Regions from separate parts of the Bradyrhizobium sp. WD16 genome, predicted to be linked through region 2. Evidence: predicted binding sites of a transcription regulator. Region 2 holds the regulator's gene; the other holds the start of a gene.
What was found. The regulator LexA, encoded in region 2, represses DNA repair genes until DNA is damaged. The targets are predictions, from matches to a motif close to TGTTCNNNNTGTGTTCNG.

Region 1 (14,531 bases), 130 kb from region 2:
CGCCGATCTCATGTACCAGGCGATGCTGGTCAACAGCGAAACCTTTCGTCCGCTCGAGGTCTATACGACGATCGCGCTGATGTACGTCGTTCTGCTGGTTTCCGCGAGCGCGCTCGCGCGCGTCGCCGAAGCGCGCATGACCGCTTATCGGCAATGAGGCCGTGGTCATGAGCTATCATTTCGATTTTGCGCTCGTCCTGCAGAGCCTTCCGGTTCTCCTTCGGGGATTGCTCGTCACGATCCAGCTCTGGGTGCCGAGCATCGCCGTCGGCCTCGGTCTCGGCTTCCTGCTGGCGCTGTGCCGGGTTTCGAAAACCCCGTTGCTGCGCGTTCCGAGCCTTCTCTATATCGAACTGTTCCGGGATACCCCGGTGCTGATCCAGCTGATCTGGTTCTACTATGCATTTCCGATCGTCATCGGTGTTCAGCTTTCGCCATTCGTCGCCGCGCTTCTGGGACTAAGCCTCAATACCTCGGCATATTCCGCCGAGATCTTTCGCGGTGGAATGGAGTCGATCGCAGCAGGACAGTGGGAGGGCGCGAAGGCGCTCGGAATGCGGCCGGCCGCCGTGTTGCGCCGGGTCGTGCTGCCGCAGGTGTTCAAGAGAATGCTCCCGGCGTTTACGAACCGGGCGATCGAGGTCGCCAAGGTGTCGTCGCTCGCGTCGGTGCTGTCGGTTCATGAGCTGATGTATCAGGGCCGATTGTTGAGCTCGACGTACTACCGTCCTCTTGAAATCCTCACCACTGTCGCCCTCATCTATTTTTTCCTGATCTATCCCGGCAGTTACATTTCAACGAAGCTCGAGCGCCGCATGGCAAGCAGAAGCTGATGACGAACGTCTGGAAAGAGTGCCATGTCTAAATCCATTCTTCGCGTCTCGAATCTGCAGAAGCGGTTTGGCGACCTGCATGTCTTGCGCGGGATCGAACTTGCCGTAGAGGCGGGCGAGCGCATCGCCATCATCGGCGGCAGCGGCTCCGGAAAGAGTACGCTGCTGCGCTGCCTCAATTTCATGGAGATCCCAACCTCGGGAACGATCGAGCTGGACGGTCAGATTCTGGGGAAGCCGGTCGGCGGGAGCCCCGACGAAAGGCGCTATCCGGAACGCGAGCTCTGCGCCGTTCGGGAACGCGTCGGCATGGTGTTCCAGCAGTTCAATCTGTTTCCGCATATGACGGTACTCGAAAACGTCATGGAAGGGCTGGTGACGGTCAAGAAAATGAAGAAACCGGAAGCGCGCGAATGCGCGCTGAGGGAGCTTCAGAAGGTCGGTCTTGCGGACAAGGTCGATTCGTATCCGAGCCGTCTTTCGGGCGGCCAGCAGCAGCGCGTCGCCATCGCGCGCGCGCTGGCGATGACGCCGGAGATCCTTCTATTTGACGAGCCGACCTCATCGCTCGACCCCGAGCTTGTCGGCGAAGTCCTGCGCGTGATCCGCGCGCTTGCCGACGAAGGGCGCACGATGCTGCTGGTCACCCACGAGCTCGGATTTGCATATCATTACGCGACAAAAGTGATCTTCCTCGCCGATGGCGTCTTCCATGAGGTGGGCACGCCCGAGGAGGTGTTGAAGCACCCAAAGCAGGAGCGCACGCGCGCCTTCCTCAGCCGTTTTACAGAGTTTTCCTTCTAACCGCGCAGCGGACATATCCGGGAGTCCCCAGAATGACGACACTGGCCACAAGCAGAACCAGCTCGCAGGGTTACGTCGACGATGATCGCAACGACAGCGTCATGATCTTCATCAACGGCGAATTCTTCAAGCGGGACGAGGCGAAGGTGTCGGTTTTCGATGCCGGGTTCGTTCTCGGCGACGGCGTCTGGGAAGGAATCCGTCTGGTCAACGGAAACATCGTCGCGCTGAACGATCATCTCGATCGCCTGTATGAAGGCGCACGCGCGATCGAGCTCGATATTGGTCTCACTCGCGACCAGATCGTCGAAGCCATCTGGTCGACTTTCAAGAGGAACGGCATGACCGATGGCGCTCATGCGCGCCTGATGATTACCCGTGGCCCCAAGAAGACGGCCAACCAGGATCCACGCTTTGCGCTGGGACAGCCGACCATCGTGATCGTGGCGGAGTACAAGACGCCAAGGCCGGAAGCGAAGGCCAAGGGGTTGAGCCTCTTCACGTCAACCATTCGCTGCAGCGGGCCGGACGTCTTCGATCTGCGGCTCAATTCGCACAGCCGGCTGAACTTCATCCAGGCGCTCATTCAGGCAATCAACGCAGGGGCGGACGAAGCGCTCATGCTCGATCCGCACGGGTTCGTGGCGAGCTGCAATTCCACCAACTTCTTCATTGTGAGAGGCGGCGAACTGTGGACCTCGACGGGCCGCTTCAACTTCAAGGGCATCACGCGTCAGAAGGTGATCTCACTCTTCGGTCGGGACGGCGGCGTGGTTCGCGAGCATGATTTCACGCTGGCCGAAGTGTACAGCGCATCCGAGGCATTCGTAACGGGTACGCTTGGCGGAATCACGCCGGTGACCCGGATCGACGGCAAAAGGATCGGACAGGGGGAGCCCGGCCCGGTCACGCGGCGGATCGCAGGTCTTTACGCTGAGTTTATTTCGTCCTGACAAGGCGCCGCCACGACAATGGTCATGCGCGATCCGCTCGGTGCGGCGAGGCCGGAAGGTGAAGGGCTGGCTGGATGGAGGGTGCCGCTTGTTCTGCGCGAATTCGTGCGCGCGGACGAGATATGGCTGGTGCTGCTCGCCGCAGGCATCGGCATCATCAGCGCGTTGTGCGTCGCTGCCATGGTGGCGTCGATCGAGGTAGTGCATCACGCCTTGTTCGCGATCGACGGCTACGAGGTCAGCGGTGCCGCCCATATCGATCCGTGGCGGGCCGCCGTGGTGCCTGTGGTGGGAGGACTTCTGCTTGGCTTCGTGAGCCTGCTCGTGGCGCGACGCGCGAAGATCGCTGTCATCGATCCCATTGAGGCGAACGCGCTTCGTGGCGGGAGCATTCCATTTCCCGGCAGTGTGCTCCTCGTCCTGCAGACCATGATTTCCAACGGATGTGGCGCGTCCATCGGCATGGAGGCCGGCTATACGCAGATAGGTTCTGCTGTCGCATCGAGATTTGGACAGATATTTCATGTTCGGCGCAGCGACTTGCGGACATTGGTCGGTTGTGGCGCGGCCGGTGCGATCGCCGCGGCCTTCGATGCGCCGCTGACCGGGGCATTCTATGCGTTCGAGCTGATCATCGCGAGCTATTCGGTCGCGACGTTGGCGCCGGTCGTTGTCGCGGCAATCGCGGCGGTCGGAACCGTGCGCCTCGTTCTCGCGCAGGTCTCGTTCCAGGTCGGGTTCGCTGGCGGCCTGTCCGTGTCGGATTATTCGCTGGTCGTCGTCCTGGCGATTCTCTGCGCGCTGCTGGGCATCGCAATGATGAAGACGGTGGCGCTGGTGGAGGCGGTATTCACCAGGAGCGGGCTGCCGCTTTGGGCGAGGCCCGCAGTCGGCGGAGCCTGCGTCGGCGGACTCGCGCTTGTCACACCGGCCGTCCTTTCCTCGGGGCATTCCGCGCTGCATGTCGGGTTCGATGCCTATTTCACGGCGCAATACCTGATGCTGCTGATCGGCCTCAAGGCGCTCGCGTCCGCAATCTCGATCGGCTCCGGTTTCCGCGGCGGGCTGTTCTTCGCCTCGCTGTTTCTGGGGGCGATGCTCGGCAAGCTTGTCGCGATCGGGTGGATGCTGCTGTTTGGCCTCAAGATTCCGACGCTGGTGGTCGGCATCGTGGGCATGTGCGCGATGGCGACGGCTGTGCTCGGGGCGCCCCTGACCATGGCGCTTCTTGCCCTCGAGACCACTGGCAGTCTGCCTCTCACCATCGCCGTTCTTGCCGCGGCCGTTATTTCGTCGATCACGGTGCGTCGGGCCTTCGGCTATTCCTTCGCGACATGGCGCTTTCATCTGAGAGGCGAGTCGATCCGAAGCGCCGCCGATGTCGGCTGGATCCGCGACCTGACCGTCGGACGGATGATGCGCACCGACATCCGAACCGTTCGTTCAGACAGCAGTCTCTCCGCGTTCCGCCGGGAGTTTCCGCTCGGGACGACTGAGCGCGTCATTGTCGTCGACCAGGCAGACCGATACCTCGGCATCATTCTTGTGCCCGAGGCTCACCGGGACAGCGCGGAGGCCAGCGAGATCACCGGTCTCATTCAGCACGCCGACACGGCGCTTCTGCCGGACATGAATGTTCGGGAAGCAATGAAGGCATTCTCCGACGCAGAGAGTGATGCCCTGGCGGTGATCGACGATTTTACGCATAAGCAGGTCGTCGGGCTGCTGACCGAACAGCATTCCTTGAGGAAATACAGCGAGGAGTTGGACCGCCGTGCCAACGAGGGCGTCATGGCCTAGTGCGGCGTCTCGCAATTGCCGATCGCCGTTGCGGCCAGTCTCTCGTCGGCAATTGCGAGACATAAGCCACACTAGCACTTTGATTTTGCTAGTGTCCCTATGTCTCCGAATGACCGTGCAATCGCGACTTGCACCGAGCGCGCTGCCGACCCCGAGCGCGAAGCGCTGCAGTGCAGCATTGTCGCGGACGGCGTCGCTCGAGGGCAGGGGATCGCTCATGGCATCGGTCGCCGGCATCGGTGATGGCGTTTGACCTCGGGCGTCAGGCGAGGTCGGCCTGTTCCGGGTGCTTGTCGAGATAGGCTTTCACGAACGGGCAGCGCGGCACCACCTTCAGGCCGTCGCGGCGGACCTGCGCCAGCGCATCCCAGACCAGCCGGCTGCCAATGCCGCGGCCGCCGAGCTCCTTCGGAACCTCGGTGTGGGTGAAGGTGATGACCCCGGGCGCAAGCTCGTAATAGGCCGCAGCGATGGAGCCGTCGACCGCGAGTTCGAAACGGTGTCCGGCGGCATTATTGACGACGTCGCTGCCCATGCGCTGCCCTCGTCAGAATCCTAGTGCGGCGTCTCGCAGTTGCCTATGCCCTTCGCGGCAAGCCCCTGTAGGCAATTGCGAGACATAAGCCGCACTAGCTTTTTGATTTTGCTAGTGTCCCGATGTCTCCGAATTACCGTGCGAGGGTGAGGCAAATGAAGCGGTAATTCGGACGTTCGTATCCCATTGCAGCAGGCGCTCCTACCGAACGTTGGAAACAAGGGGACGGTGGATTCATAGCAGTCTTGCAACCAATGCGGGGTCACCTACGTTGCATGGGAGACATACGCTGCGGGCTCCGGCCCGGCCGGTTTGGCAGCCGTTTGGGGCTCGCGGCGCAGGGACGGGGCGCTCAGCGTCTCGGCCGGATCCGGCCAGCCACTGCCGCTCCCCAAGGGAGAGGAGGCCACCGTGTTCAATATGCGATTCTTCGATACTCACCGGCCGTGGGAAGACTGGTTCGGCATGCTGGCCGGTCTCGTGATCGCGCTGTCGCCCTGGCTCGCCGGCGAGCACGGCAACGCCCTGGCGGTCGCGAACGCCCTGATTGTCGGGGGGCTGGTGTTCTTCCTGGCGCAGCTCGAATATGTCGTGCTGCGCCGCTGGGAAGAGGTGGCCGAAGCCGGGCTCGGCGTCTGGCTGGCGATGTCGCCCTACGTCTTCGGCTATGCCGGTGACGGTACCCTGCGGTTCTGGCACTCGACCCTGGCCGGCATCATCATCCTGCTGGCCGCGCTCGAGCTGTACCAGGACTGGGAGGTGAGCGACGAGGATCTGGCGCACCAATCGCGCGTGAAGCGCTGAGGCGGGCCGAAACACCCTGCGTCGCCAACGCCTCTCACCGGGACCGGCTATTCCGCCGCCTCGCCGGATTCCGCGCTGGCCGGCTTGCGCTTGCGGGAACGATTGGCCTTGGCCAGCACCGGCGCGAGGAATTTGCCGGTGTGGCTGCGCGGCGCCCTGGCGATATCCTCGGGCGGCCCCCAGGCGACGATCTCGCCGCCGCCGTCGCCGCCCTCCGGGCCGAGATCGATCACCCAGTCGGCCGTCTTGATGACCTCGAGATTGTGCTCGATCACCACCACGGTATTGCCCTGGTTGACCAGCTCGTGCAGCACCTCGAGCAGCTTGGCGACGTCGTGGAAATGCAGCCCGGTGGTCGGCTCGTCGAGGATGTAGAGCGTGCGGCCGGTCGCGCGCTTTGACAGTTCCTTCGCCAGCTTGACCCGCTGCGCCTCGCCGCCCGACAGGGTCGTCGCCTGCTGGCCGACATGGATGTAGTCGAGGCCGACGCGGTGCAGCGTCTTGAAGGTCTCGCGAATCCGCGGCACCGCCTTGAAGAATTCGGCGGCCTCTTCGACCGTCATGTCGAGCACGTCGGCGATCGACTTGCCCTTGAACAGCACTTCCAGGGTCTCGCGGTTGTAGCGCTTGCCCTTGCAGGTGTCGCAGGTGACGTAGACGTCGGGGAGGAAGTGCATCTCGATCTTGATGACGCCGTCGCCCTGGCAGGCCTCGCAGCGACCGCCCTTGACGTTGAAGGAGAAGCGGCCGGGCTCGTAGCCGCGCGCCTTGGACTCCGGCAGGCCGGCGAACCATTCGCGGATCGGCGTGAAGGCGCCGGTGTAGGTCGCCGGATTCGACCGCGGCGTGCGGCCGATCGGCGATTGGTCGATCTCGATGATCTTGTCGATGTGCTCGAGCCCCTCGATGCGGTCGTGGGGCGCCGGCGCGTCGCTGGCATTGTTGAGCTTGCGCGCGATCGCCTTGTAGAGCGTATCGATCAGCAGCGTCGACTTGCCGCCGCCGGAGACGCCGGTGACGCAGGTGAACAGGCCGAGCGGAATCTCCGCCGAGACGTTCTTGAGATTATTGCCGCGGGCGTTCACCACCTTGAGGGTGCGGCGGTGGTTCGGCGGCTTGCGTTCGGGAATGTCGACCGCGAGCTCGCCGGTGAGATATTTGCCGGTGAGCGATTTCGGGTTGGCCATGATCTCCGCGGGCGTGCCGCGGGCGATGATCTGGCCGCCATGGATGCCGGCGCCGGGGCCGACATCGACGACGTAATCGGCGAGACGGATGGCGTCTTCGTCATGCTCGACGACGATCACGGTGTTGCCGAGATCGCGCAGCCGCTTCAGGGTGTCGAGCAGCCGCGCATTGTCGCGCTGGTGCAGGCCGATCGAGGGCTCGTCGAGCACGTAGAGCACGCCGGTGAGACCCGAGCCGATCTGCGAGGCGAGACGGATGCGCTGGCTCTCGCCGCCGGACAGCGTGCCGGAGGCGCGCGACAGCGTCAGGTAGTTCAGGCCGACGTCGAGCAGGAAGGTCAGGCGCTCGCGGATCTCCTTGAGCACCCGGACCGCGATCTCGTTCTGCTGGGTCGAGAGCTGGTCGGGCAGGGCCGCGAACCATTCGCCGGCGGCCCTGACCGACAGTTCGGAGATTTCGCCGATATGCTTGCCGCCGACCTTGACGCACAGCGCCTCGGGCTTGAGGCGGTAGCCGTGACAGGCTTCGCAGGGAACGTCGGTGAAATACTTGCCCAGCTCCTCGCGGGCCCATTCGCTCTCGGTTTCCCGGAAACGGCGCTCGATATTGGTGACGACGCCCTCGAACGGCTTCTTGGTGTCGTAGGACCGGACGCCGTCCTCGTAGGAGAACTTGATCTCGTCGTCGCCGGAGCCGTAGAGGATCGCGTTCTGCGTCTTCTTCGGCAGGTCCTTCCACTTGGTGTCGAGGGTGAACTTGTAGAACTTGCTCAGCGCCTGCAGGGTCTGCAGGTAGTAGGGCGACGACGACTTGGCCCAGGGCGCGATGGCGCCCTTGCGCAGCGTCAGATCCTTGTCCGGGATCACCAGCTCGGCGTCGATATGCTGCTCGATGCCGAGACCGCCACAGGCCGGGCAGGCGCCATAGGGGTTGTTGAACGAGAACAGCCGCGGCTCGATCTCGGGAATGGTGAAGCCGGAGACCGGGCAGGCGAACTTCTCCGAGAACAGAAGCCGCTCCGGACCGCTCCTGTCGTGGATCTTGGCGGTCTTCTTGTCGGTCTTCTTCTCGCCTTCGCCGCCCGGCGGCGGATCGGCGAACTCGATCACGGCGAGGCCCTCGGCGAGCTTGAGCGCGGTCTCGAACGACTCGGCGAGCCGCTGGCCGAGATCGGGCCGCACCACGATGCGATCGACCACGACGTCGATGTCGTGGGGAAACTTCTTGTCGAGCGCAGGCGCCTCGGCGAGCTCATGAAACGCGCCGTCGATCTTGACCCGCTGGAAGCCCTTCTTGAGATATTCGGCGAGCTCCTTGCGATATTCGCCCTTGCGGCCGCGCACCACCGGCGCCAGCAGATAGAGCCGTGTGCCTTCCGGCAGCGCCAGCACCCGGTCCACCATCTGCGAGACCGTCTGGCTCTCGATCGGCAGACCGGTGGCCGGCGAATAGGGCACGCCGACCCGCGCCCACAACAGGCGCATGTAATCGTAGATCTCGGTGACGGTGCCGACGGTGGAGCGCGGGTTCTTGGAGGTGGTCTTCTGCTCGATGGAGATCGCCGGCGACAGGCCTTCGATCTGGTCGACATCGGGCTTCTGCATCATCTCGAGGAACTGGCGGGCATAGGCGGAGAGCGACTCCACATAGCGCCGCTGGCCCTCGGCATAGATGGTGTCGAACGCCAGCGAGGATTTGCCCGACCCCGACAGGCCGGTCAGCACCACCAGCCGGTCGCGCGGGATGTCGAGATTGACGTTCTTGAGATTGTGCTCGCGCGCGCCGCGAATGCGAATGGCGCGGCTGCTGGCATCGATCTGTCGTCGGCTCGCCTTGAGAACTTCGTCCATCAGTGGCAGTTCCGGATGCGCCGGCGGCGCTGATCTTGCGTGACATTCGCGCGCCGGGCGATCGCGAATGGAAGGCTGGTGTCCCGGTTCGATCGTTCGTAGAGCTCAACCAACCCGTCGGGGTGTATCGTCCATCGTCCCACAGCACCGCGATGCCCGGAAGTGCAGGTCGACTCGCGGCGCGAGTTGTCCAGTGAACATATCAAGAACATCGCCGCGCACCAAGAGCCGCGCATCAAGAGCCGCGCACCAAGAGATGCCTGCGCCCGGATCGGGGAGTGCAAGCATTGGGCCGCGACGAGTTCCGACGACAGCCAATGGGGTGAGTGAACCCTATGTGGTTCAGGTCGGTGCGAAGGGCAAGGGCGGCCGGTGCCGCGCCGCGCCGATAGCCGCAATGAATATCCGGGCAGGAATACCCCGGCGGCAACGGGGCCGACGAGTACCGGCAAAACGACAAGACGCCAAACGAAGAGCCGCCAAACGAAAAAGCCCGGCTCGCGGGAGCCGGGCTTTTGTGGTGGTCCTGAACCGGAGTCCTCGGTGGAGAACCTCAGTCAGTATGCGTCAGGACTTCGCTCAGTACTTCGCTCAGTACCTGGCGACGACCGGGCCGCCCCAGTTGAAGCGGTAGTTCAGGCCGGCCTTCACGCTGTGGACGTCGTCGCGGTAGCTGACAACGCCGCCGGCGGCCGGCACCGAGATGTTGGTGGTGCCGAAGTTGTAGTACTGGTACTCGACCTTGGCCGACCAGTTCGGGGTGAACAGGTACTCGAGGCCGGCACCGACGGTGTAACCGGTGTCCTTGCGGCTGACGGCGAAGGCGAGCGGCGCACCGGTGGCGGTGTTGAACACGTTCACGTTGTCGTTGTTGCCGCGGAAGGCGAGACCGCCCTTGGCGTACAGCAGCGCCGGACCCCAGGTGTAGCCGAGACGGCCGGTGACCGAACCGAAGTCGCTGCTGCGGCCCTGAACGGTGAACGGCACCAAGGCAGGCGGCGCGGTGAACAGCACGTTGGTGGTGTCGCGCGCGGCCCAGGTGTATTCGGCTTCGATACCGAGCACCCAGTTCGGGGCGAACTGATAGTCAGCGCCGCCCTGCACACCGCCGGCGAACCGGCCGTCGCTGCCGTAGATGTTGTCGCTGCCGTTGAAGGCGCCACCGATGTGACCACCGATGTAGAACCCGGTCCAGTTGTAGATCGGGGCCGGCACATAGGCCGGAGCCTTGGTGTAGGTACGGGCCGGAAGGTCGGCGGCAAAGGCCGAAGCCGTGCCCAGCGCGACCAGCGCCACGCTACCCAGCAAAATCTTCTTCATCGTTCTCTCCACTTACATCTCCGCCGCAACTGGCGGCGCAAATCCCAAGAAACAATCGTCGCAAGCGCCGATGTTGGGAACACCATAGTCCAATCCGGATCGAAAAGCCGTCTCCCAAATGCAACACCTCGTCACGAAGTGACTCCGACTAAGTTTAGGATTTGTTTAGCATATTTCCGCCGGTGGAGGCAAAATCCGCGCATCTTTTGACACATTTCGGGCAGCGCAGGCACCCTGCCGGTGCTTCAATGCCGCCCTGGCTGGTGGTTTACATCGGCGGCGGAACATAATAAGAACGATGGGCCCCGCGGTGCGATGCTGGGCGTGGAAGTGTGGATAAGGCGGCGCCGGTGGTCGCGCAGCCGAGCCGGAGCGGCGCCTGGCAGGTTATAGGGTCGGGACGGAGAACCCCGCCGCGAGCCGGCTTGGGTGTGTCGATTTGGGTGTGTGAACGGAGAGTGCGATGGCGGGAAGCGTAAACAAGGTCATTCTGGTCGGTAATCTGGGCGCCGACCCCGAAATCCGGCGCACCCAGGACGGACGCCCGATCGCCAATCTGCGGATCGCCACGTCGGAAACCTGGCGCGACAAGAACACCGGTGAGCGCAAGGAAAAGACCGAGTGGCACCGCGTCGTGATCTTCAATGAGGGGCTCTGCAAAATCGCGGAGCAGTACCTCAAGAAGGGCGCGAAGGTTTACATCGAAGGCGCTCTGCAGACACGGAAATGGACCGACCAGAGCGGAGTCGAGAAGTACTCGACCGAGGTGGTCCTGCAGGGCTTCAATTCGACTCTGACCATGCTCGATGGGCGTGGCGGCGGCGGTGGCGGTAGCTTCGCCGATGAGGGCGATTTCGGTTCCAGCGGGCCGTCCTCCGGGGCGCCGCGACGGGTGTCCTCCGGCAACCCCAGCCCCAGCCGTGGCGGCGGTGGTGGCGGCGACATGGACGACGAGATCCCGTTCTGACGGGGACGTTTTCCAGCGGCGGGCGTTGCGTCCGCTGATCCTTGCGCAGCAGTTTTGCGGCCGGCGTCGATAGCGGCGCCGGCCGTTTTGCTTTTGGGGTGCTTTTGGGCTGCTTTGGGGCGGAGGCGACGCCGCTGCGCGTCAGATTTGCTCAGCCTCAGATTTGCTCAGCCGAAGGCGCTGCGGGCGCCGTCGAGAATGAACTGGACCGCGAGCGCGGCCAGAACGATGCCCAAAAGGCGCGACAGGACGACGTTGCCGGTGATGCCGATGGCGCGTGACACCCGCACCGCTGCCATGAAGGCGAGGGCGCAGAGCAGGCCTGTCACGGCGATGATGGCGATCAGCGATGCCAGCGCCGCCGGCGTTGCCGCCTTGCCGGCGAGAAGCAGGGTTGCGGTGATCGCGCCGGGACCGGCGATCAGCGGAATGGCGAGCGGGAAGGCGGCGACATCGCGGACGTGCTCGGCCACGGCGTCCTCGGCCTGGCGGGTGTCGCGGGCCGGGCGCCAGCCGAGCACCATGTCGAACGAAATGGCGAACAGCAGGATGCCGCCGGAGATCCGGAATGCCGGCAGCCCGATGCCCAGGCGATCCAGCAACCAGCTTCCGGCCAGCGCCGTTCCGGCGAGAATGGCGGACGCGATCGCCGCGGCGCGCAGCCCGGTGGCGTTGCGCACACGCGGCGGCTGGTTGTCGGTGACGGCGAGGAAGGCCGGCGCGATGCCGATCGGGTCGACCACGACGAGCAGGGTGACGAGGGCGGTCAGGGCATCGTTGAGCATGCGCAATGTCCTCGGCGGGCCGCCTTCCGGATGCCGAGCGATAGAGTGCCGCAAGGAGCGCCGCAAGCGGTCCGCACGGCGCTGCTGCCGAGATCTCCCGGCTAGTGTGGCGTCTCGCAATTGCCTACCGCCTTCGCGGCAACCCTCTCGTAGGCAATTGCGAGACATAAGCCACACTAGCACTTTGATTTTGCTAGTGTCCTTTATGTCTCCGAATTACCGTGCGAGCGTGAGGCAAATGGAGCGGTAATTCGGAGACAGGACACTCGTGTGGCGTCTCGCAATTGCCTACCGCCTTCGCGGCAACCCTCTCGTAGGCAATTGCGAGACCTAAGCCACACTAGTGTGGTGGATCTGACGCTCGTTTCAGTATTGCAGCGAGTTCTTCGAGCGCGCGTCAGATCCAAAACCACACTAGAATCATAATGATGCTAGTGTGGCGTCTCGCAATTGCCTATGCCTTTGCGGCAAGCCTCTCATAGGCAATTGCGAGACATAAGCCACACTAGCTTTTTGATTTTGCTAGTGTCCCGATGTCTCCGAATGACCGTGCGAGGGTGAGGCAAACGAAGCGGTAATTCGGAGACGGGACACTAGTGTCCCCTTGTTTCCAACGTTCGTATGAGCGCCTGCTGCAATGGGGTACGAACGTTGGAAACAGGACACTCGCACTCTGATTTTGCTAGTGTCCCTATGTCTCCGAATGACCGTGCGAGTGCGAGGCAAACGTAGCGGTAATTCGGAGACAGGACACTAGCGATAAGCAGCTGACTTAATTGGATTTTATAGGCCGTTTCGGCGGCGAAAGGGGTTGGTGCGGGGCTCTGAATCGCCTATATCTCCCGGACTGATTCGTCGTGGGGATTTTTGCGTTTGGCCGATCAAGATAATCCGGAATCCGGCGCCTCCGGGCCGGTCGACATCCGCCCGGTTTCTATCTCCGATGAGATGAAGCGATCCTACCTCGATTACGCCATGAGCGTGATCGTGGCGCGGGCGCTGCCGGACGCGCGCGACGGCCTCAAGCCGGTGCATCGGCGCATTCTCTACGCCATGCACGAGAACGGCTTCGACTGGAACAAGGCGTATCGCAAGTCGGCCCGCACCGTCGGCGACGTCATCGGTAAATACCATCCCCATGGCGACCAGTCGGTCTACGACGCCCTGGTCCGCATGGCGCAGGACTTCTCGATGCGGGTGCCGCTGGTCGACGGCCAGGGCAACTTCGGCTCGGTCGACGGCGATACCGCGGCGGCCATGCGCTACACCGAGTCCCGTCTCACCAAGGCCGCGCACACCCTGATCGAGGACATCGACAAGGATACGGTCGATTTCCAGCCCAACTACGACAGCTCCGAACGCGAGCCGTCGGTGCTGCCGGCGCGCTTTCCCAATCTTCTGGTCAACGGCGCCGGCGGCATCGCCGTCGGCATGGCGACCAATATCCCGCCGCACAATCTCGGCGAAGTGATCGATGCCTGCATCGCGCTGATCGACAATCCCGCGCTCGGCATCGACGACCTGATGGGCATCGTGCCCGGGCCGGATTTCCCGACCGGCGGCATCATTCTCGGCCGCCAGGGCATCCGCGCGGCCTATCACCTCGGCCGCGGCTCCGTCATCATGCGCGGCAAGGTGACGATCGACACCATCCGCAAGGATCGCGAGGCGATCATCATCTCGGAGATCCCCTACCAGGTGAACAAGGCGGGGATGGTCGAGCGCATCGGCGATCTCATCCGCGAGAAGAAGATCGAGGGCATCGCCGACCTGCGCGACGAATCCAATCGCGAGGGCATGCGCGTCGTCGTCGAGCTCAAGCGCGACGCCGTCCCCGAGGTGGTGCTGAACCAGCTCTACAAGTTCACCCCGCTGCAGACGAGCTTCGGCGCCAACATGGTGGCGCTCGACGCCGGCCGGCCGCAGGTGATGAACCTGAAGGACCTGCTGACGCTGTTCGTCGCCTTCCGCGAGCAGGTGGTGACGCGTCGCACCAAGTTCCTGCTCAACAAGGCCCGCGACCGCGCCCATATCCTGGTGGGTCTCGCCATCGCAGTCGCCAATATCGACGAGATCATCCGCGTCATCCGCACCTCGCCCGATCCCGCGACCGCTCGCGACACCCTGATGTCGCGGGACTGGCCGGCGGCGGACGTCGCCGCCATGATCACGCTGATCGACGATCCGCGCCATCACCTCAATGCCGACGGCACCGCTCGGCTGTCGATGGAGCAGGCCAAGGCGATCCTCGACCTGCGGCTGCAGCGGCTCACCGCACTCGGCCGAGACGAGATTTCCGACGAACTCGACAAGCTCGCGGCGGAGATTTCCGATTATCTCGAGATCCTGCGCTCGCGCGCCCGCGTCCAGGCCATCGTCAAGGACGAGCTGGCGGCGGTGAGGGCCGAATTCGCCACGCCGCGCCGCACGGTGATCGTCGACCAGGAGGGCGAGGTCGAGGACGAGGACCTGATCCAGCGCGAGGACATGGTGGTGACCGTGTCTCACCTCGGCTACGTCAAGCGCGTGCCGCTATCGACCTATCGCGCGCAGAAGCGCGGCGGCAAGGGCCGATCCGGCATGCAGACCCGCGACGAGGATTTCGTCAGCCGGCTGTTCGTCGCCTCGACCCATTCGCCGGTGCTGTTCTTCTCCTCGCGCGGCCAGGTCTACAAGGAGAAGGTGTGGCGCC
Region 2 (14,531 bases):
CGACCTCAAGGCGGAGGGACTGCTCGATCAGGCGGCGCCGGTGCCTGAGGGAGTGTGATGCGGATCGATGCGCACCATCATGTCTGGCAGATCGCACGCGGCGATTATGGCTGGCGGACGCCGCAGCTCGCGCCGATCTACCGCGACTTCGGCGTCGAGGATCTCGCGCCCCTGCTCGCGGCGGCGGGCATCGGCGGCACGATCCTGGTCCAGGCCGCGCCGAGCGAGGCGGAGACCGATTTCCTGCTGCAGGTCGCAGCCGCGAGCGAGACGATCCGCGGCGTCGTCGGCTGGACCGATTTCGACGCGCCCGACGCCGCCGCGCGCATCGACGAACTGGCGGAGCAGCCGCTCCTCGTCGGACTGCGGCCGATGGTGCAGGACCTCGCCGACGACGACTGGCTGCTGCGCCCGCACCTCGCTGCACCGCTCGCGGCGATGGCGCGGCATGGTCTGGTGTTCGATGCCCTGGTGCTGCCGCGCCATCTGCCGCGCCTGATCCGGCTCTGCCGGCGTCATCCCGAACTCGCGGTGGTGCTCGATCACTGCGCCAAACCGCCGCTCAAGGGCGGCGATCTGTCGTCATGGCGCGCCGACATCGCCGAACTGGCGCAAAGTCCCAACGTCGTCTGCAAGATCTCGGGGCTTGCGACCGAAGCGGCGCCGGGGTGGACCGTGGCCGACCTGCGCCGCGCCGTCGATCATGTCCGCGACTGCTATGGTGCCGCGCGGCTGCTGTGGGGAAGCGACTGGCCGGTGGTCAATCTCGCCGGCGACTATGCGCTCTGGTTCGCTGCCGCCGATGCCCTGTTCGCCGACCTTGCCGACGCCGAGCGCGCCGCGGTGTTCGGCGGCAACGCCGCGCGCGTCTATCTGCGGCGGCGGGGACGTGGAGGTTCGCGGCGCTGAAGTCGCCGATGTGCCGGCTTGGCCGCCGGCACATTGCGCTTGCATGATCTGATCAAACAACTAACATGTTAGTTGAAACATAATGGGTCGCGCTTGGCGTGAGCCTGGCGCGCGACCCGCGACACGGGGGGAGGAGATCATGGACGCATCGCGACTGACCCGTCGGACCGCGCTTGCCGCCGTTGCCGGCGGCGCCCTCAGCCTGCGCGCCCGTCCGGCCCGGGCGGCGACGGTGCTGCGCTGGGCCACCGTGCTGACCGCGAGCCATCCGGGCGTCGCGATGATGGACAAGGTCGCGGCGGACGTCCGCGAGAAGACCTCCGGCGAGATCGACATCCAGACTTTCCCCAGCGGCCAGCTCGGCTCGTCCCGCGACGTCATCGAGGCGACCTCGACCGGCGCCATCCAGATGGTCGACGAGGGCGCGGCCCAGTTCGGCCAGTTCGTCGCGCCGTTCTCGATCCTGGAAGCGCCCTATATCTGGAAGGACCCGGCGCACATGCGCCGCGCGCTGTCGGCGCCGCTGATGGACGACATGAACGCCCAGCTCGCCGGCAAGCGCAACATGCGCGTGGTCGGCTCGACCTATTACGGGACGCGCCACGTCACCTCGGGCTCGCGCGCCGTCCACAATGTCGGCGAGATGGCGGGATTCAAGCTGCGCATCCCCGAGGTCGACACCTATCGCGCCATGGCCGAAGCCTGGGGCGCCCGGCCGACGCCGCTCAATTTCGGCGAGCTCTATCTGGCGCTGAGCCAGGGCGCGGTCGACGGCGAGGAGAACCCGCTGCCGACCATCCATTCGAGCAAGTTCTACGAGGTGCAGAAATTCCTGGTCCGCACGGCTCACATCATGAGCCCGCGCCTGATCGCCATCAACGAGGGCACCTGGAAGGCGATTCCCGACAAGCACAAGGAGGTGCTGCGTGCGTCGCTGGCGCGCTTCGGCCGCGAGCAGGACGAGGAGATCGTGCGCCAGGAAACCGGGCTCACCAACACCTTCCGCGACGCCGGCATGACCGTGATCGAGCCGGACCTCGACAGCTTCCGCAAGCCCGTGCTCGCCAGCCTGCCGGCGAAGTTCGAGGCCAAATGGGGCAGGGGGCTGTGGGACAAGGTGGCCTCGGCGTAAGGCGGCAGGGACGGCGCCATGGCAACCAGGCTGCTCGATCGCGCCGCCCAGGCGTTCGGCTGCGCACTGCTCGCGGCCCTTCTGGTCTGCGTGCTGCTCGGCATCGTCACCCGCGGCGCCGGCGAGCCTCTGATCTGGACCGACGAAGCCGCGCGCATGCTGATGGTCTGGCTGGCCGCGACCGGCTGGGTGTTGGCGAGCCGCAGGCATGGCCATGTCCGCATCCGCTTCTTCCAGAACATGCTGCCCAAGCGCGCCTGGCGCGGCGCCGAGACGGTGATCCAGCTCGCCATCGTCGTGCTCGGGCTGACGGTGGCGTGGTTCGCGGTGCAGCTGGTGCAGAAGAATGCCGATCTCGAGGCGACCTCGCTGCCGCTGTCCATGGCCTGGCTCTATGCGCCGATGGCGCCGGCCGGCCTCCTCGTCGCGCTCCAGGCGGCTGTCGATGCCTGGCGCCGGCCGGGCGGGCCGGCGCTGACGACCGCGGTGGACGTCGAATGACGACGCTGATGATCGAGATCGGCGCGCTGTGGCTGCTGGCGATCCTGTCCGGCCTGCCGCTGTTCGCGGCGATGGGTCTCGCGGCGCTGGCCTTCGTCGCCCTGTCCGGCCTGTCGCCGAGCATCGTGCCGCAGAAGATGGTGCAGGCGATGAATTCCTTTCCCATCGTCGCCGCGCCGCTGTTCATCCTGATGGGCAACCTGCTTGGCGCCGCCCGCATCACCGACCGGATCGTGCGCTTCGCCACGGCGGTGATGGGATCGCTGCGCGGCGGCTACGCCCAGGCCAGCATCCTCTCCAGCCTGATCTTCGCCGGCATGGCCGGCTCGGCGGTGGCCGACGCCGCCGGCACCGGCGCGGTCGAGATCCGCGCCATGAAGCGCGCCGGCTACCGGCCGGAAACCGCCGCCTCGATCACCGCCTCGGCCGCGACCATCGGCGCCATCGTGCCGCCCAGCCTGCCGATCGTGATCTTCGGCGTGACCTCGGATATCTCGGTCGGCCGCCTGTTCCTTGCCGGCTGCGTGCCCGGCCTGATGATGGCGGCGTCGCTGATGGTGATGGTCGCCGTGATCGGCCGCCGCCAGGGCTTCCCCAAGCAGCGCTTCCCCGGCTGGCGCGAATTGTGGCTGTCGCTGCGCGACGGCATCTTCGCGCTGCTCACCCCGGTGATCCTGCTGTCGGGCATGTTCAGCGGCCTGTTCACCCCGACCGAGGCCGCGGCGGTGGCCAGCACCTATGCGCTGTTCCTCGGCCTCGTGGTGTATCGCACGCTCACCCCGGCCGACCTATTCCGCGTTGCGGTCGAGACCGTGGAGACGGTGGGTGTGGTCGCCGTGCTGGTGATGGCGGCCGGCGCGCTCGGCTGGTGCATGTCGCTGTCGCGCATTCCGCAGACGGTGGCGCCGGCGATGGTCGCCTCGATCGGCAGTCCGCTGATGTTCCTTCTGATCTGCAACGTGATGCTGCTCGTCGTCGGCTGCTTCATGGAGACGCTGGCGGCGCTCCTGATCCTGATTCCGATCCTGATGCCGGCGGCGCACAGCTTCGGCATTCCCCCGGTGCAGTTCGGCATCATGATGATCTTCAACCTGATCCTCGGCACCATCCACCCGCCGATCGGCGTCGTTCTGTTCATCACCTCGCGGATCGCCGAGATCTCGTTCGAGACCATGTCGCGCGCGGTGCTGCCATGGCTGGTGCCGCTCTTGGTGGTGCTGGCGATGATCACGCTGTGGCCGCCGCTGACGACCTTTCTGCCAGATCTCGTGATGCCGAGATGATTCAATGGAGACGACATGACTGACGCCATTCGCGGCTACTGGACCGCCGTTCCGACGCCGCTGACCGCGCTGGGCGCGGTCGACAACGCGCGGCTCGCCACCCATGTCCGCGGCTTGTTCGCCGCCGGCATCGACGGCGTGGTGCTGTTCGGCACGACCGGCGAGGGGACCTCGTTCAATGTCGGCGAACGCATCGCCACCGTCGAGGCGCTGCTCGGCGCCGGCATCGCGCCGGGCCGCATCGGTCTCGGCGGCGGCTTTGCCGCGATCACCGACAGCATCAGCTTGACCCGCGCGGCGCTCGCCGCCGGCCTGACGCAGATTCTGCTGCTGCCGCCCTATTTCTACCGCGACGTCGATGCCGCGGGGATCGAGAGCGCCTTCGCCGCCATTCTCGACGCCGTCGCCGACGACCGGTTGCGGCTGACGCTCTATCACATTCCCCAGGTCGCGGGCGTCGGCGTGCCGCCGGACGTCGCCGCGAAGCTGCGGGCGCGCTACGGCCACGTCGTCGCCGGGGTGAAGGACAGCAGTGCCGATTTCGATCAGTTTCGCGCCTTCCGCGCCGCGGCGCCGCAGCTTGCGGTCACCGTCGGCAACGAGGCCGATATCGCCCGCGCCATGGCCGAGGGCGGCGCCGGTACGATCTGCGGCATGGCCAATGTCGCGCCGGCGCTGGTGAAGATGATGCTGGATGGTCCGGCCAAGGATACGGCCAAGGAAACCGCCAAGGAAACCGCCAAGGAAATCGCGATGCGCGAGGCGATCGCGCTGGTGAGCGGGCGGCCGTTCGTGCCGGCGCTCAAGGCGATCCTCGCTGCCCAGACCGGCGACAGCGCCTGGGCGCAGGTCCGCCCGCCGTTGCGGGCGGTAGCCGACGGCGCCGCCCTGAAGGCGCGGCTCGACGCGGTGCTGCGCTCGGCCGGCCTTTAGGCGAGCCGCGCTCTCGCGCTCAGTAGCGGCGGAACAGGCTGACCAGCTTGCCCTGGATGCGCACCCGGTTGGGCGGCAGGATTCTGACTTCATAGGCCGGGTTGGCCGGCTCCAGCGCGATCGAGGCGCCGCGCCGGCGGAAGCGCTTGAGCGTTGCTTCCTCCTCGTCGATCAGCGCGACCACGATGTCGCCGGTGTCGGCGGCCTCGGTGCGCTGGATCAGCGCCACGTCGCCGTCGAGAATGCCGGCGTCGACCATGGAATCGCCGCGGACCTCGAGGGCATAGTGCTCGCCCGAGGCCAGCATCTCCGGCGGGACGTTGATGGTGTGGCTGCGGGTCTGCAGCGCCTCGATCGGCGTACCGGCGGCGATCCGGCCCATCACCGGGATGGCTACCGGGCGGCCGCCTTCGTCCTCGGCGGGGGCGCGCACCACGCGGCCGAGATTGCCTTCGATGACGCTCGGCGTGAAGCCGCGGCGCGCGCCGGCGTTGCCGGCCTGCTCGGGCATCTTGATGACGTCGATGGCCCTGGCGCGGTTGGGCAGGCGGCGGATGAAGCCGCGCTCCTCGAGGGCGGTGATCAGGCGGTGGATGCCCGACTTCGAGCGCAGGTCGAGGGCGTCCTTCATCTCGTCGAAGGACGGCGGCACGCCGGACTCCTTCAGGCGCTCGTTGATGAAGCGGAGCAGTTCATACTGTTTGCGCGTGAGCATCTGAATCCCTTGGAATGCGGGGCCACATCGTTGGATCGAGCTTCATTGGCCAGCTTCGCTGGCCGGTTCACTGCTGAAGCGGCCGCCTCTCGTGATCGTTTCGAGTTGAGCGTTCTCTTCTCAGCATCCCTGCGGGATGCGCGCGCGGAGGAGACTCGCTCGAAACAAATCATGAACGGACACTATATGTTCCATATGTGTTCCGCAACATCTTAATTTGGCGTCAACAAATCGAGCTAGCGTCAGAGGGGAAGCTTAAGGATGTCACACGGCGATCCCGCCTTGGCCGGCGGCGCGAGCGGCGGCCGCAGGATCAGCGCGCCGGCCTCGGAGAGCTTGGCGAGCAGCGAAGAATCCTGCTGCAGCACGGGGGTGGCGATCTGGCGGCCATCGGCGCCGCTCGCCAGGCGCGCGCGCAGGTAGTCGTGGCGCTGGTCGTTGGCCGGCAGGTCGGCGCCCAGCACCGCCTGTTCGGCCATGTGGCGGACGTCGCTGCGGCCGGACAGCGCCCGGATCAGCGGCGCCATGAACAGGAAGGCGCAGACATAGGACGACACCGGATTGCCCGGCAGCCCGAGCACGCGCATGGCGCCGAGCCGGCCGTGCATCATCGGCTTGCCGGGCCGCATCGCGATCTTCCAGAACGCCATGGTGACGGCTTCGGCTTCGAGCGCCTGCTGCACCACGTCGTGGTCGCCGACCGATGCGCCACCGGTGCTGACGAGGATGTCGGCGCCGGCCGCGCGGGCGCTCCGCACCGCGGCGACGGTGGCCTCGACGGTGTCGCCGACCAGGCCGAGATCGACCACCTCGGCGCCCTCGCTGCGTGCCAGCGCCCGCAGCGCATAGCCGTTGGAATAGACGATCTGCCCCGGGCCGGGCGTCGTCCCGGGCATCACCAGTTCGTCGCCGGTGGCGAAGATCGCCAGCTTCGGCCGCCGGCTCACCGGCAGCGCCGGATGGTTCATGGCCGCGGCGAGGGAGAGATCGCGATCGGAGAGCCTCCGGCCGGCGCGCAGCAGCACGTCGCCCTCGCGGAAGTCGACGCCGGCGACGCGGACATGGCGGCCGGCGCGCACGCTCACGTGCACCACCACCGTGCCGTTCTCCGCGGTGGTGTCCTCCTGGATCACCACGGCGTCGGCGCCATCGGGGACGACGCCGCCGGTGAAGATGCGCAGCGCCTCGCCCGGTCCCAGCGCGCCGGCAAACGGCCGGCCGGCGGCGATCTCGCCGATCACCCGCAGACGGGTCGGCACCTCGGCAACGTCGCTCGCGCGCACCGCATAGCCGTCCATGGCCGACATCGCGCTCGGCGGCTGGGAGCGCAACGCGGCGATGTCGCGGGCCAGGACACGATGGCAGGCGTCATCGAGCGCCACCATTTCCGTGCCGAGCGCAGCGGCGCCGTCGAGCACGGCCTCGAGCGCTTCGGCAACGGGCATCAGCGCCATGGCGTCCTCCCTTTTCGTTTTCGCTTCAGCGTTTGCGGCCGGTCGCGGCCGGCGGCGCCTTGTCGGTGCCCGACTTGTAAGTGCCCGACTTGCCGCCGCTCTTCTCGAGGAGCCGGATGGCCTCGATGCGGGCGCCGCGCTCCACTGCCTTGACCATGTCGTAGACGGTCAGGCAGGCGACGGAGACCGCGGTGAGCGCCTCCATTTCGACTCCGGTCGGGCCGGTGACCTTGACGGTCGCCGTGACGCGGCAGCCCGGCAGCGCCGGGTCGGGAACGATGTCGACGGTGACCTTGGACAGCGCCAGCGGATGGCAGAGCGGAATGAGCTCGGAGGTGCGCTTGGCCGCCATGATGCCGGCGATACGTGCGGTGCCGAGCACGTCGCCCTTGGCGGCGTTGCCGGACACGATCAGGTCGAGGGTTTCCTTCGAGACGACGATGTGGCCCTCGGCGACGGCGACGCGTTCGGTCGCCGGCTTGGCGGATACGTCGACCATGCGCGCCTCGCCGCGCGCATCGATGTGGGTCAGGGAAGGCGATCCCTTGTCCGCCACGGTCAGCGCGCTCCGGCGGCCCGTGGTGTTTCGCGGGCGAGCAGGGCGCTCGTCGCCGCGGTGACGTCCGCCTGGCGCATCAGGCTTTCGCCGACCAGGAAGGTCGATATGCCGACGCGGGCGAGGCGGGCGAGGTCGGCCGGGGTGAAGATGCCGCTTTCGCCGACCATGATGCGATCCTTGGGGATCAGCGGCGCCAGCGCCTCGCTGGTGGCGAGGGTGGTCTCGAAGGTGCGCAGGTTACGGTTGTTGACGCCGAGCAGCGGCGATTTCAGCTTGAGGGCGCGATCGAGTTCGCTGCGATCATGGATTTCGAGCAGCACGTCCAGGCCGAGGCCGTGGGCGGTATCCTCGATCTCCTTCGCCGCGGCGTCGGAGAGCGCGGCGAGAATGATCAGGATGCAGTCGGCGCCAAAGGCGCGGGCCTCGACCACCTGATAGGGGTCGAACATGAAGTCCTTGCGCAGCACCGGCAGCTTCACCGCCGCGCGTGCCGCGACCATGTAATCGAGATGGCCCTGGAACGAGGGCGTGTCGGTCAGCACCGACAGGCAGGTGGCGCCGCCGGCTTCATAGGCGCGCGCCAGCGCCGGCGGATCGAAATCGGCGCGGATCAGCCCCTTCGACGGCGAGGCCTTCTTGATCTCGGCGATCAGCGCGTAATCGCCCTGGGCAAGACGCTGCCGGATCGCGGCGATGAAGCCGCGCGGCGGGCTTGCCGCGCTGGCGGCGGCCTCGATCTCGCCAAGCGGCCGCGCTGCTTTGGCCGCCGCGATCTCCTCGCGCTTGTAGGTCTCGATGCGGGTGAGGATGTCGGCCATGGTGTCGTCCTTCAGGCGTTGGAGATGATGGCGAGTTCGTCGAGCTTCTTCGCCGCGGCCCCGGAATCGAGCGACTGCCGTGCGAGCGCCACCGCCTCGGTCAGATCCGTGGCCCGGCCGGCGACGATCAGCGCCGCGGCGGCGTTGAGCAGGGCGACGTCGCGGTAGGCGCCCGGGGCGCCGGCGAGCACCGCGCGCAGCGCCGCGGCGTTCTCCGCCGCATCGCCGCCCTTGAGCGCCCCGGTCTCGGCGCGCGACAGGCCGACTGCTTCCGGCGTCACTTCGAAGGTGCGGATCTCGCCCTGCTTGAGTTCGGCGACGAAGGTCGGACCGGTCAGGGTGATCTCGTCGAGACCGTCGGAGCCGTGCACCACCCAGGCATGTTCGGAGCCGAGATTCTTGAGCACCTCGGCCAGCGGCTGAACCCACTGCCGGGAAAACACGCCGACCATCTGGCGGCGCACGCCGGCCGGGTTCGACAGCGGTCCGAGCAGGTTGAAGATGGTGCGGGTCGCGAGTTCGACCCGGGTCGGTCCGACGTTCTTCATCGCGGGATGATGGGTCGGCGCGAACATGAAGCCGATGCCGGTCGTTTCGATGCAGCGGCCGACGTCCTCGGGGGCGAGATCGATCCGGACGCCGAGTGCGGCAAGACAGTCGGCCGCGCCGGATTTCGACGACAGCGCGCGGTTGCCGTGCTTGGCCACCGGCACGCCGGCGCCGGCGACGATGAAGGAGGCGCAAGTCGAGACATTGACCGAGCCGGAGCCGTCGCCACCGGTGCCGACCACGTCGATGGCGCCCTCGGGGGCATCGACGCGGAGCATCTTGGCGCGCATCGCGGTGACCGCCCCGGTGATTTCGTCGACGGTCTCGCCGCGCACCCGCAGGGCCATCAGCAGGCCGCCCATCTGCGAGGGCGTCGCTTCACCGGACATCATGCGATCGAAGGCGGTGGCGGCTTCGTCGCGCGACAAGGCGGCGCCGGTGGCGACCTTGGCGATAATGGCTTTGAAATCGTCCATGATCATCAGTTCGTCGTGGCGGCGCCGGTGGCGGCGGCGACAGCCGCCTCGTTGATGGTGACGCCGAGATCGGATTCAAGGCGGGTGATGTACTGGCCGATCAGTTCATCGCTCAACGACTGCTGCAGTCCGCCCTTCAGCTTCTTGGTGTCGTCCGCCGCGAGGTCGAGCGTCGGGACCTTGATGTCGGTGACGCGGAACACGATGAACTCGGTGCTGCTCGCGCCCTGGGCCTGGCCATAGCTGCCCTTGGCGGTCTTGAAGGCGAGGTCGAGCACCGCCGGGGCGATGATCTCGGCGCCGGCCGAACGCTTGAAGTCCGCCGTGGTCTCGATCTTCGCGGCGAGCGCCTTGGCCTCGTCGTCGAGCTTGGCGCCGCCCTCGAGCTTGCCGAGCAGCTCCTTGGCCTTGTCGCGCAGGCGGGCTGCGACCTGGTCGTCTTTCCAGCGCGCCTCGACCTGCGGCTTGACCTCGTCCAGCGAGCGGTCGCGGGACGGCGTGACGTCGAGCACCTCGTACCAGAGATAGCCGCCGCGGTATTGCTGCGGATCGTTCTCGACATTGACGTTGCTGGCGAAGGCGGCGGTGACGAGGTCGAAGCCCTGGGGCAGCCCCTGGACCGCCTGGCCGTCGGGGGCGCGGCCGGACCGGTCGACGGCATCGATCACCGTCGCCTTGAGGCCGACCTTTTGCGCGGCGTCGATGATGCTGGCGCCGCCGCCGCGTTCGTCCTCGATCTTGTTGTAGATGTCGCTGATCCTGGCGCGGGCGCGCTCCACCGCGATCTCGGTCTTCAGCTTGGGGGCGATGGTCTCAAAGGCCGGGGTCGAGCCGGGCTCGATCTTGGTGACCTTGAGCAGCGCGACGCCGAACTGGCCCTGCACCGGCTGGCTGACGTTGCCCTCGGCGAGGGCGAAGGCGGCGTCGGCGACCGCGGTATCGATGATCGCGGATTTCGACACCAGGCCGAGGTCGATGTCGGTGGCGCTGAGCTTGCGCTCCTTGGCGAGGTCCTCGAAGGACATGCCGGCGGCGATCTTCGCCCGCGCCGCCTTGGCCTCGTCGAGGTTGGGGACGACGATCTGCGCGATCTGCCGTTTCTCCGGCGTCGACAGCGATGCCAGCCGGTCCTGGTAGACCTTCCTGGCATCCTCGTCCGACACCGTCGACCACTTGGCGACGTCTTCGGGCGTGGCGACGACCACGGCGATCTTGCGGAACTCGGGGGCCCGGAACAGCGCCTTCTTCTCCTCGAAATAGTTGGCCAGCACTTCGGGCGAGGGGGCCGCGATGGTGCCGGCCTGGGCGGCGGCGAGCCGCAGGAAGGCGATCGAGCGCTGCTCGTTCTGGAAGCGGTTGAGGCTATCGAGCTGGGTACGGCTCGGCTCGAGCTGGGCGGACAGCGCCCCGGCGATCTCGCGCCGCAAGGTCACCTTGCGCTGTTCGGCGATGTAGCGCGCCTCGGTGTAGCCGAACTGCCGGATCGTGGCGATGAAGCGGTTGGCATCGAAGGTGCCGGTCGGGCCCCTGAAGTTGGGATCGGCGTGGATGGCGCGGACGAGCTCGGCGTCGGACTGGTTCAGGCCCATGCGGCGGGCGCCCTCGTCGAGGGCGGTCTCGGCGATGGTCTGCTGCAGCAGCTGGCGGTCGAGGCCGAAGGCCCGGGCCTGTTCCGCCGTCAGCGGGCGACCGAACTGGCGGCCGATCTGCTGCAGCTTCTCGGTGAAGAGCTGGCGGAACTGCTCGGTGGAAATCTCGGTCGAGCCGACTTTCGCCAGGGTCGACTGGCCGAAGCCGCGGAAGATGTCAGCGATGCCCCAGATGCCGAAACTGATGATCAGCACACCCATGACCGTGGCCATGATGGCCTTGCCGAGCCAATTGGATGAGGCTTTTCGCATTCCTCGAAGCATTGCGTCCGTCGTGTCTGGAGGAGAGGGGAACGGGCGTGCTTATACGCGCCAACTCGTTGTTTAACATCCTTTAGCACCAAAAAATGGGCTTTCCACCCCCGCGGCCGCCCGCCGCGCGGTCGGCAACTGGCGTTCCGTCGCTCCCTCTGCTAGTGCGCTGGATCTGACGCTCGTATCAGCATTTGCAGCGAATTCGTCATACGAGCGTCAGATCCCAAACCGCACTAGAATCATATTGATGCTAGTGTCCCTTTGTTTCCAACGTTCGTATGAGCGCCTGCGGCAAAGGAATACGAACGTTGGAAACGGGACACTAGCTCCTGTCGCGGTCAGTCAGATGAGGGAAAAATGCCGGGACGGACACGGCCGCTGATCGCGGGCAACTGGAAGATGAACGGGCTGAGGTCGTCGGCGGTGGAGCTGGCGGCGATCGCCCAGGGTTCCGACAAGCTGACGCAGGCCGACCTGATGATCTGTCCGCCGGCGACGCTGCTGTCGAGCGCGGTCGCCATCGCCAAGGGGTCGCGCCTCGCTCTCGGCGGCCAGGATTGCCACCCCGCGGCCTCAGGCGCCCATACCGGGGACGTCTCGGCCGAGATGCTGGCGGATGTCGGCGCCACGGCGGTGATCGTCGGCCATTCGGAGCGGCGCAGCGACCATGGCGAGACCGACGCCATGGTGCGCGACAAGGCGCGCGCGGCGTGGCGGGCTGGATTGTTGGCCATCGTCTGCGTCGGCGAGACCCAGGCCGAGCGCGACGGGGGCAAGACCCTGGAGGTGATCGGCCGTCAGATCGCCGGCTCGCTGCCGGAGCGGGCCACCCCCACCAATCTGGTGGTGGCCTATGAGCCGGTCTGGGCGATCGGCACCGGGCGGACGCCGACAGCCAAGGATGTCGAGGAAGTTCATGGCTTTATCCGGCAGAAGTTGAATGAGAAGTTTAGCTCCGACGGCGCCGCGGTCAGGATCCTTTATGGCGGGTCGGTGAAACCCTCGAATGCTGCCGAGCTTCTCGCGGTGGCCGATGTGGGCGGTGCCCTGGTTGGCGGCGCCAGTCTGACCGCCGCCGATTTCCTTGCGATCGCAAGCGCCTGTCCCTAAATCAGCCATCGGCGCGGGGGTGGTCATCGCCGCCGTCATCGTGTAGACACCGCGCCAAACCAATGCCCGCGAACCCTCGATCGCTGCTGTCGCAGCGGCGATCGGCGTTCGCCTCGGGAAGGATCCGATGCAGACCGTCGTCATTGCCATTCACCTCATGATCGTATCCGCCCTGATCGGCGCCGTGTTGCTGCAGCGCTCGGAAGGCGGCGGCCTCGGCATCGGCGGAGGCGGCGGTTTCATGAGCAGTCGTGGCACGGCCAACCTGCTGACCCGGACCACGGCCGTTCTGGCCGGCGGCTTCTTCCTCACCAGCCTGTTCCTGTCGTGGCTGGCGACCTACGACCGCAAGCCGAGCTCGATCATCAACACCAGCCCGGCGCCGATCTCGGCGCCCGGCGGTGCCGTTCCGGTCGCGCCGCCGACGGGTGGCGGTATTCTCGATCAGCTCCAGAAGCAGGATCAGGCGCAGCCTCCCGCGGCGCCGGCGCCCCCGCGCTCGCAATAATGCAGGGCAGCCGCGCTTCGGTCGCGGCAAGTTCTGAAGTAGTCGCGCCAAGCGGCTGAGGAAACACGTTTATTCGAATTCACCCACAGCCGCCGACGGCGGCTGGAGAAATTGGCGATTCGCTTTTGCGAATCGGGCGTCGAGCGTTAAAGGTCAAAGCCCATGGCGCGGTACATTTTCATCACCGGCGGCGTGGTTTCCTCGCTCGGCAAGGGGCTGGCATCGGCTGCGCTCGGCGCACTGCTGCAGGCGAGGGGCTACAAGGTCCGGCTTCGCAAGCTCGACCCCTACCTCAACCTCGATCCAGGGACGATGTCGCCGTATCAGCACGGCGAGGTCTTCGTCACCGACGACGGCGCCGAGACCGATCTCGACCTCGGTCACTACGAGCGATTCACCGGACGTCCGGCGACCAAGCAGGACAACATCACCACCGGCCGGATCTATCAGGACATCCTGACCAAGGAGCGGCGCGGCGATTATCTCGGCGCCACCATCCAGGTGGTTCCGCACGTCACCAACGCGATCAAGGATTTCATCCGCAGCGGCAATGAGGGCTACGATTTCGTGCTGGTCGAGATCGGCGGCACGGTCGGCGATATCGAGGGCCTGCCGTTCTTCGAGGCGATCCGCCAGATCAAGAACGACCTGCCGCGCGAGCAGGTGGTCTACATCCACCTCACGCTGTTGCCCTACATCCCGAGCGCCGGCGAGCTCAAGACCAAGCCGACCCAGCACTCGGTCAAGGAGCTGCGCTCGATCGGCATCCAGCCGGATATCCTGCTGTGCCGCACCGACCGCCCGATCCCCAAGGAGGAGCGGCGCAAGCTCGGCCTGTTCTGCAACGTCCGTGAGAGCGCGGTCATCGAGGCGCGCGACGTCGACAACATCTATGCCGTGCCGGAGGCCTATCACGCCGCCGGCCTCGACGACGAGGTGCTGGCCGCCTTCAACATCGAGCCCAGGAGCCCGCCGGTCCTGGCGAGCTGGCACAATATCAACGAGCGCATCCGCAATCCGGAAGGCCAGGTGACGATCGCCATCGTCGGCAAATACACCGGGATGAAGGATGCCTATAAGTCGCTGATCGAGGCGCTCGCCCACGGCGGCATCGCCAACAAGGTCAAGGTCAATCTCGACTGGATCGAGAGCGAAGTGTTCGAGAACGAGGATCCGGCGCCGTTCCTCGAGGACGTCAACGGCATTCTGGTGCCCGGCGGCTTCGGCCAGCGCGGCGCCGAGGGCAAGATCCGCGCGGCGCGCTTCGCGCGGGAGCGCAAGGTGCCGTATTTCGGCATCTGCTTCGGCATGCAGATGGCGGTGATCGAGGCGGCGCGCAATCTCGGCGGCATCGCCGAGGCCAACTCCACCGAGTTCGGCCCGACCGCCGAGCCGGTGGTCGGCCTGATGACGGAATGGCTGCGCGGCAACGAACTCGAACAGCGCAACGTCGCCGGCGATCTCGGCGGCACCATGCGGCTCGGCGCCTATCCGGCGAGCCTCGTGCGCGGCAGCCGGGTGTCGCGGATCTACGGCGGCGCGCTGGAAATTTCCGAGCGCCACCGCCATCGCTACGAGGTCAACACCGCCTACAAGGACCGCCTCGAGCAGCACGGCCTGCGCTTCTCCGGCCTGTCGCCGGACGGCCTGCTGCCGGAGATCGTCGAATACGAAAACCAT

Region 1: a site for LexA is predicted at 8,961-8,978, ahead of uvrA (excinuclease ABC subunit UvrA). Genes of this name have one in related genera too.

Annotation. Positions count from the first base shown of each region.
Region 1 covers NZ_CP028908.1:4,614,569-4,629,099, forward strand. The annotation lists gene DB459_RS21355 (amino acid ABC transporter permease) at 1-157, shown strand, start outside; gene DB459_RS21360 (amino acid ABC transporter permease) at 168-833, shown strand; gene DB459_RS21365 (amino acid ABC transporter ATP-binding protein) at 858-1,637, shown strand; gene DB459_RS21370 (aminotransferase class IV) at 1,670-2,590, shown strand; gene DB459_RS21375 (chloride channel protein) at 2,615-4,390, shown strand; gene DB459_RS21380 (GNAT family N-acetyltransferase) at 4,653-4,925, opposite strand; gene DB459_RS21385 (SPW repeat protein) at 5,346-5,729, shown strand; gene uvrA (excinuclease ABC subunit UvrA) at 5,777-8,767, opposite strand; gene DB459_RS21395 (outer membrane protein) at 9,359-10,087, opposite strand; gene DB459_RS21400 (single-stranded DNA-binding protein) at 10,551-11,054, shown strand; gene DB459_RS21405 (MarC family protein) at 11,222-11,839, opposite strand; gene gyrA (DNA gyrase subunit A) at 12,713-14,531, shown strand, end outside.
Region 2 covers NZ_CP028908.1:4,481,750-4,496,280, forward strand. The annotation lists gene DB459_RS20815 (aldo/keto reductase) at 1-58, shown strand, start outside; gene DB459_RS20820 (amidohydrolase) at 58-909, shown strand; gene DB459_RS20825 (DctP family TRAP transporter solute-binding subunit) at 1,049-2,041, shown strand; gene DB459_RS20830 (TRAP transporter small permease) at 2,060-2,542, shown strand; gene DB459_RS20835 (TRAP transporter large permease) at 2,539-3,825, shown strand; gene DB459_RS20840 (dihydrodipicolinate synthase family protein) at 3,841-4,758, shown strand; gene lexA (transcriptional repressor LexA) at 4,778-5,473, opposite strand; gene glp (gephyrin-like molybdotransferase Glp) at 5,716-6,927, opposite strand; gene moaC (cyclic pyranopterin monophosphate synthase MoaC) at 6,953-7,483, opposite strand; gene trpC (indole-3-glycerol phosphate synthase TrpC) at 7,486-8,304, opposite strand; gene trpD (anthranilate phosphoribosyltransferase) at 8,316-9,329, opposite strand; gene DB459_RS20870 (peptidylprolyl isomerase) at 9,335-11,242, opposite strand; gene tpiA (triose-phosphate isomerase) at 11,591-12,343, shown strand; gene secG (preprotein translocase subunit SecG) at 12,471-12,851, shown strand; gene DB459_RS20885 (CTP synthase) at 13,014-14,531, shown strand, end outside.